DNA from 2 places in the Pseudomonas sp. 25 R 14 genome. Region 2 is predicted to be linked to the other one. Evidence: predicted binding sites of a transcription regulator. Region 2 holds the regulator's gene; the other holds the start of a gene.

Region 1 (3,407 bases), on a different contig from region 2:
GATATCGTATTGGCGAGCAGCCTCTGCCCAGCAATAAGCCCTGGCCTCACTTGCCACGCCCACGATGAACAGCAGCCCCAGCCAACAGGCCCGCTTCATGCCAGGTCGACATCCACTTCGGCGCCCCATCCACAGGCCGGGCAAAAACGCGGTGGTGTCCCCGCAGTTCGCGCTGCCTGGCCAGGCAGCTCAACCATCCGTACCCTGCCATTGAAGCGATAACCGCGGCCATACACCGTCGCAATCAAGCCCCGGTCACTCTGCAATTGCTTGCGCAACGAGTAGATGCACCGGGTCAGGGATTCTTCGGCGATATCGATATCGGGCCACACCTGCTCCAGCAACCAGTCCTTGGTGACCAGTATGCCGGGCGTGGCCAGCAAGAGGCGCAAGACATGACACTCTTTGGGTGGCAATTGAACATCGCGCCCTTGGGTGGTCAGCCTGCCATCCCCTTGCAACGTCCACTGCCCAAAGACGAGGGACGCCATCATCAAGCCCTCAATTGCAACAACCATTCAAACCTCTATACCTGTCTGCGGACATATCGCACCGCCTGGGAGATGTCGCGACTATAAAAACCCGCAGCCAATTTCACGCTAGGAAAAAGCCCGCTGCTTCGAAGTTTTCCAGGAGTATCGCGTAGGACCTTTCGAAGCCTGTACGACACCAGCCCTTGCGCCTCGCTTTACTGCTCGGCTACCCGTGCAAATGCGCGTCGTACACGCTCGTACTGCTCGGTGCTCAGGGGGACCGAAGCGACGCGCCCCTCGACCACGGCAGGCGCAGGGTTATCCAGCTCAGTCACCAGCGTTTTGATAAGTTTCAACTGCTGTTCACTGCCCTTGATCAACAGGCTGTTGAGCTGCGGGTAGGCTATGACCGCAGCGCCCGCACCGGCCTTGCGCCCAAGCTCGGCAAGCCGCCGCTCGACCATCGTCGCCATGCCGGGCACGGTGATCGTTTGCGCCCCTCTGTCGTACTGATGGTCCGCGACGTCAGCATTAAGCACCTGGACAACACCGACGCCGGGCAACGCCTGCCGGCGCGCTGGACGCTGGCGATCCATGAGCTGGGCCAGGCGCAATACGTGATCGACATAATTGGCAGGCCCGGACACATAAAACAATCGAGGACCGGCCTTGCGAATGGGGTAGCGCGCCTCGTCGAGTCCCGAGCGCCGCATGACTTTGCGCAACCGGTCGACAGTCATGTGCCGCAGGGTTACCCCGGAGCTCTTGGCCTCGCTGGCGTCGTAGAGATGCAGCACCTGGCCGTCGCTGTACCAGATCAGTTCGTGCTGCAACACCACGGTCTCCAGGACCGCTTGCGGGTCGGCAAAATCAAACTGCCCGGTAATACGCTTACCCGCCGCCAGCTTGCTGACCACGATGGGCTGGCCCAGGGGCACCGCGAGCCGGGAGAAGAAGCCCTGCAGGCTCTCGTTCCACACCAGGTAGGACTCGCCCGCCACAGGCAGGGCATTGAGCAGCAACAGCCCGCCAAGCAACCAGCGCTGCAAAAAGGCCCGGCAGGTCGCTGCGGCATATCGGTCAAGGAGCACGCGGGGGATTCCTGAATGGTCTTGCATGAAGGAGCGCCATAGTGAAAGGCCCCCGTAGTGCAATCTTGATGAAATTCTGACCTTCCAGTGCCCACTTGCACACCGTGGCATGTGCCTTGCTTTGCCTTGGCTATGGCGGCCCGTGCCAATGACGGAACGGGCGCAAAGACAAAGGCGTCGTTACCGGCAGGAGGCTTGCAAGCCACCCTACGGAACGACGCCTTTTTCACACAGAAGGTAGGTGTTGATGAGTGATCAGGTCGGCAACAGCCAGGCAACCAATCCCCTGGCCTGGGTCAACGGCAGCGATGCCCCGGAAAAGAGCAGCCTCGACCTGGGCTTCATGGCCCTGAGCGACTGCGCTTCGCTGGTGGTCGCGGCGACACAGGGGTTTGCCCAACCGTACGGCCTGACATTGAACCTCAAGCGCCAGTCATCCTGGGCCGGCCTGCGGGACAAGCTGGTCAGCGGCGAACTGGACGCCGCCCACAGCCTGTACGGCCTGATCTATGCGGTCCACCTGGGCATCGGCGGGGTCGCTGCGACCGACATGGCGGTGCTGATGGGCCTGAACCAGAACGGCCAAGGCATCAACCTGTCCCAGGGCCTGCAACAACAGGGCGTGACCAGTCCTGAGGCACTGGAGCGCAAGGCGCACCAAAGCCGAACAAAACTCACCTTCGCCCAGACGTTTCCTACCGGCACCCACGCCATGTGGTTGTATTACTGGCTGGCCAGCCAGGGCATTCATCCGCTGCGCGATGTCGAAAGTGTGGTGGTCCCACCGCCGCAAATGGTCGCGCACCTGCAAGCCGGGCGGATCGATGGCCTGTGCGTCGGCGAACCCTGGTGTGCCAGCGCGGTGCAGCAGAACCAGGGCTTCACCCTTGCCACCAGCCAGGCGATCTGGCCGGACCACCCGGAAAAAGTCCTGGGCTGCACCCAGGCGTTTGTCGAGCAATACCCCAACACCGCACGCGTGCTGGTGATGGCGGTTCTGGAGGCCAGCCGTTTTATCGACGACAGCATCGAGAACCGCCGCTCCACTGCGCAACTGCTCAGTGCCGGGGACTACCTGGACGCCCCACTCGACTGCATCGAGCCGCGCCTGCTGGGCCTGTATAACGACGGCTTGGGCAATCACTGGCAGGACGCCCACGCACTGCGCTTCCACGCGGGTGGCGAGGTCAATCTGCCTTATCTGTCCGACGGCATGTGGTTCATGACCCAATTTCGCCGCTGGGGCCTGCTGCGTGAAGACCCCGACTACCTTGCCGTTGCTCGCCAGGTGCAACAACTGGATATCTATCGCCAGGCCGCGACAGCCGTGGGCGTCGCCGCCTGGGGCGAGGAAATGCGCAGCAGCCAATTGATCGACGGCAAGGTCTGGGATGGCTCGGACCCGGCCGCCTATGCCCGCAGCTTCCGCCTGCATGCCCTGGCCGACGATGTCGTCCGCCACGCCTTGCGCTGATGGGAGACCGACCCATGTTGCGAATCCTGCTGATCAACGACACCCCGCGCAAAGTCGGGCGCCTCAAGAGCGCGCTGACCGAGGCCGGCTTTGAAGTGATCGACGAGTCCGGCCTGATCATCGACCTGCCGGCGCGCGTCGAAACGGTGCGCCCGGACGTGATTCTGATCGATACCGAGTCACCCGGCCGCGATGTGATGGAGCAAGTGGTGCTGGTCAGCCGCGACCAGCCCCGGCCCATCGTGATGTTTACCGACGAACATGACCCCGGCGTGATGCGCCAGGCGATCAAGTCCGGGGTCAGCGCCTATATCGTCGAAGGCATCCAGGCTCAGCGCCTGCAACCGATCCTCGATGTGGCCATGGCCC
Region 2 (3,407 bases):
GGCGTCGAAATCAATGGGGGCCTCCAGGTGCAGCAGGGCGCTGACCGGGGTTTCGCAGCCTTTGAGGCGGCAGTGTGGAATGGCGATGCCGTTGCCAAAACCGGTCGAGCCGAGTTTTTCACGAGCAATCAGGGCCTCGTACACATCTTGCGTATCCAGCTCAGGCACTTCGCGGCCGATCAGGTTGGCAATCTGTTCGAGGGCTTTCTTTTTACTGCCGCCCGGCACGTTCACGAGGGAACGGCCGGGGGTCAGGATGGTTTCAAGTCGAATCATGGGTGGGGAGTGTTAGCGGCCCGTGCCTTGAAGAAGGCTCTGCTGCTTTTCCTTATGCTTTTTGATTTGGCGATCCAGCTTGTCGGTCAGGTCATCAATGGCGGCATACATGTCTGAATGCTCGGCATTGGCGACTACTTCCCCGCCGGGTATACGCAAGGTGGCTTCGATTTTCTGCTTCAGCTTTTCGACAGACATGATGACTTGCACATTGGTGATCTTGTCGAAATGCCCCTCAATTCGTTTGAGTTTTTCGCTGATGTAGGCGCGCAGCGGTTCGGTCACTTCCAGTTGGTGTCCACTGATGTTGACTTGCATACAGCTTCTCCTTCGTTGCCAGTGCATAAAGCGGCGGGTAGGAATACCCGCCACTGGAACGCTGTGGCCCGCCCGTCACATCAACCGTTTACGCTCGCTGGAAGGCGCGATCCCAAGGGACTCGCGGTACTTGGCGACGGTTCGACGGGCGACCTGAATGCCTTGTGCCTCCAGTAAACCAGCGATCTTGCTGTCACTCAACGGCTTTTTCTGATTTTCCGCGGCAACCAGTTTTTTGATGATCGCGCGGATCGCCGTGGACGAGCATTCGCCGCCTTCGGAGGTGCTGACATGGCTGGAGAAAAAGTATTTCAGTTCATAAATTCCCCGTGGGGTATGCATGAACTTCTGGGTGGTTACCCGGGAAATGGTCGATTCATGCATGCCAACCGCTTCGGCAATATCATGCAGTACCAGCGGTTTCATCGCCTCGTCGCCATATTCCAGGAAGCCGCGCTGGTGCTCGACGATCTGGGTAGCCACTTTCATCAGGGTTTCGTTACGGCTTTGCAGGCTCTTGATGAACCAGCGCGCTTCCTGCAACTGATTGCGCATGAACGTGTTGTCGGCACTGGTATCGGCCCGGCGTACGAAACCGGCGTACTGCGGGTTGACGCGCAGGCGCGGCACCGACTCCTGGTTCAGTTCCACCAGCCAGCGCTCGTTGTCCTTGCGCACGATCACGTCGGGGACGACGTATTCGGCTTCGCTGGACTCGATTTGCGAGCCGGGGCGCGGGTTGAGGCTCTGTACCAGTTCGATAATCTGGCGCAGATCGTCTTCCTTGAGCTTCATCCGGCGCATCAACTGGCTGTAGTCGCGGCTGCCCAGCAGGTCGATGTAATCGGTGACCAGGCGCTGGGCTTCGGCCAGCCATGGGGTCTTGGCCGACAACTGGCGCAGTTGCAGCAGCAGGCACTCGCTGAGGTTGCGGGCGCCGATGCCGGCAGGCTCGAACTGCTGGATGCGGTGCAGGACTGCTTCGATTTCGTCCAGCTCGATATCCAGTTCCGGGTCGAAAGCCTCAAGGATTTCTTCGAGGGTCTCGTCCAGGTAGCCCTGATTGTTGATGCAATCGATCAGGGTCACGGCGATCAGGCGATCGGTGTCGGACATCGGGGCGAGGTTCAATTGCCACAGCAGGTGGCTCTGCAGGCTCTCACCAACGGAGGTGCGGGTGGTGAAGTCCCACTCGTCATCGTCGTTGCTGGGCAGGCTGCTGGCGCTGGTCTGGTAGACGTCTTCCCAGGCCGTATCCACCGGCAGTTCATTGGGAATGCGTTCGTTCCATTCGCCTTCTTCCAGGTTATCCACCGTGGGTGCGGTTTCCTGGTAGGACGGCTCCTGGACGTCGGTATTGGGTTTTTGCTCGATGTTGTCGGCCAGCGGGTCGGCGTTATCGAAGTCGTCGCCTTCTTCCTGGCGTTCGAGCATCGGGTTGGACTCCAGGGCCTCCTGGATTTCCTGTTGCAGGTCCAGGGTCGACAATTGGAGCAGGCGGATGGCCTGTTGCAGCTGCGGTGTCATCGTCAGCTGCTGGCCCATTCTCAGGACTAGCGATGGTTTCATGGCAGGGGCTTAACACCTTATTCGCCGGCGCAATGCGCCATCCACGACAGGGCGCGTGAGCGCCAAACATAAGCAAATTATATGCCTGATATCGGGGGCTTTGCCTAGAGCGCGGTAACAATAAAAATAATGAGGTTTTTATTGACTCCCGCGCCTGATGGCGAATGTCCTGACACCACAGTGTTTACAGGCGGAATTCGTGCCCCAGGTACACTTCCTTGACCAGTTCGTTGGCCAGGATGGTAGCGGAGTCACCTTCGGCAATCAGTTGGCCATCGTTGACGATGTACGCGGTTTCGCAGATATCCAGGGTCTCACGCACGTTGTGGTCGGTGATCAGCACGCCGATCCCCTTGGCCTTGAGGTGATGGATGATCTGCTTGATGTCGCCAACCGAAATCGGGTCGACACCGGCGAAGGGTTCATCGAGCAGGATGAACTTCGGTGCAGTGGCCAGGGCGCGGGCGATTTCCACACGACGACGCTCGCCGCCGGACAGGCTCATGCCGAGGTTGTCGCGAATGTGGTTGATGTGGAACTCCTGCAACAGGCTTTCCAGCTCTTGGCGGCGTCCGTCGCGATCCAGTTCCTTGCGGGTTTCAAGGATCGCCATGATGTTGTCGGACACTGACAGTTTGCGGAAGATCGACGCCTCCTGGGGGAGATAGCCGATACCGGCCCGTGCACGACCGTGCATTGGCTGATGGCTGACGTCCAGGTCGTCGATCAAAACACGGCCCTGGTCAGCCTGGACCAGGCCGACGATCATGTAGAAGCAGGTGGTCTTGCCGGCACCGTTGGGGCCAAGCAGGCCGACGATCTGGCCGCTGTCGATCGACAGGCTGACGTCGCGCACGACCTGACGGCTTTTATAGGCCTTGGCCAGATGCTGGGCTTTCAGGGTTGCCATTACTGGGCCTTCTTCTTCGGCTGGATAACCATGTCAATGCGCGGACGTGGCGCGGTGACCTTGGTGCCATTGGCGCGGCCGGCAGTCGCAACTTGCTTGACGGTGTCGTAGACAATTTTCTCGCCTTCGGTCGAGTTACCGTCGCTGCTGATCACTTTGGCACGATCAGTCAGTACGATGCGGTTTTGCGGCGCGTGGTACTGGATGGTTACGCCGTAGCCTTTGATCGGACCTGGATCGGCGGCATTCTGCTTCTGTTCGAAATAGGCAAGGTTGCCCACCGAGGTCACGACGTCGATGTCGCCGGCCGGGGTGCGGGTAAGGGTCACGGTAT

Evidence for each region. The regulator sigma-54, encoded in region 2, starts transcription at its own class of promoters, with help from an activator protein. The targets are predictions, from matches to a motif close to ANTGGCATNNANNTTGCTNT.
Region 1: the regulator sigma-54 is predicted to act here: its motif matches at 1,668-1,687, upstream of BFQ03_RS14390 (CmpA/NrtA family ABC transporter substrate-binding protein).

What each region holds. Positions count from the first base shown of each region.
Region 1 covers NZ_CVTS01000041.1:29,839-33,245, forward strand. Annotated here, with positions in the region: gene BFQ03_RS14375 (transglycosylase SLT domain-containing protein) at 1-99, opposite strand, end outside; gene BFQ03_RS14380 (winged helix-turn-helix domain-containing protein) at 96-518, opposite strand; gene BFQ03_RS14385 (secretin N-terminal domain-containing protein) at 689-1,564, opposite strand; gene BFQ03_RS14390 (CmpA/NrtA family ABC transporter substrate-binding protein) at 1,812-3,038, shown strand; gene BFQ03_RS14395 (ANTAR domain-containing response regulator) at 3,053-3,407, shown strand, end outside.
Region 2 covers NZ_CVTS01000065.1:306,688-310,094, reverse strand. Annotated here, with positions in the region: gene ptsN (PTS IIA-like nitrogen regulatory protein PtsN) at 1-276, opposite strand, end outside; gene raiA (ribosome hibernation-promoting factor, HPF/YfiA family) at 289-594, opposite strand; gene BFQ03_RS24655 (RNA polymerase factor sigma-54) at 670-2,163, opposite strand; gene lptB (LPS export ABC transporter ATP-binding protein) at 2,348-3,073, opposite strand; gene lptA (lipopolysaccharide transport periplasmic protein LptA) at 3,073-3,407, opposite strand, start outside.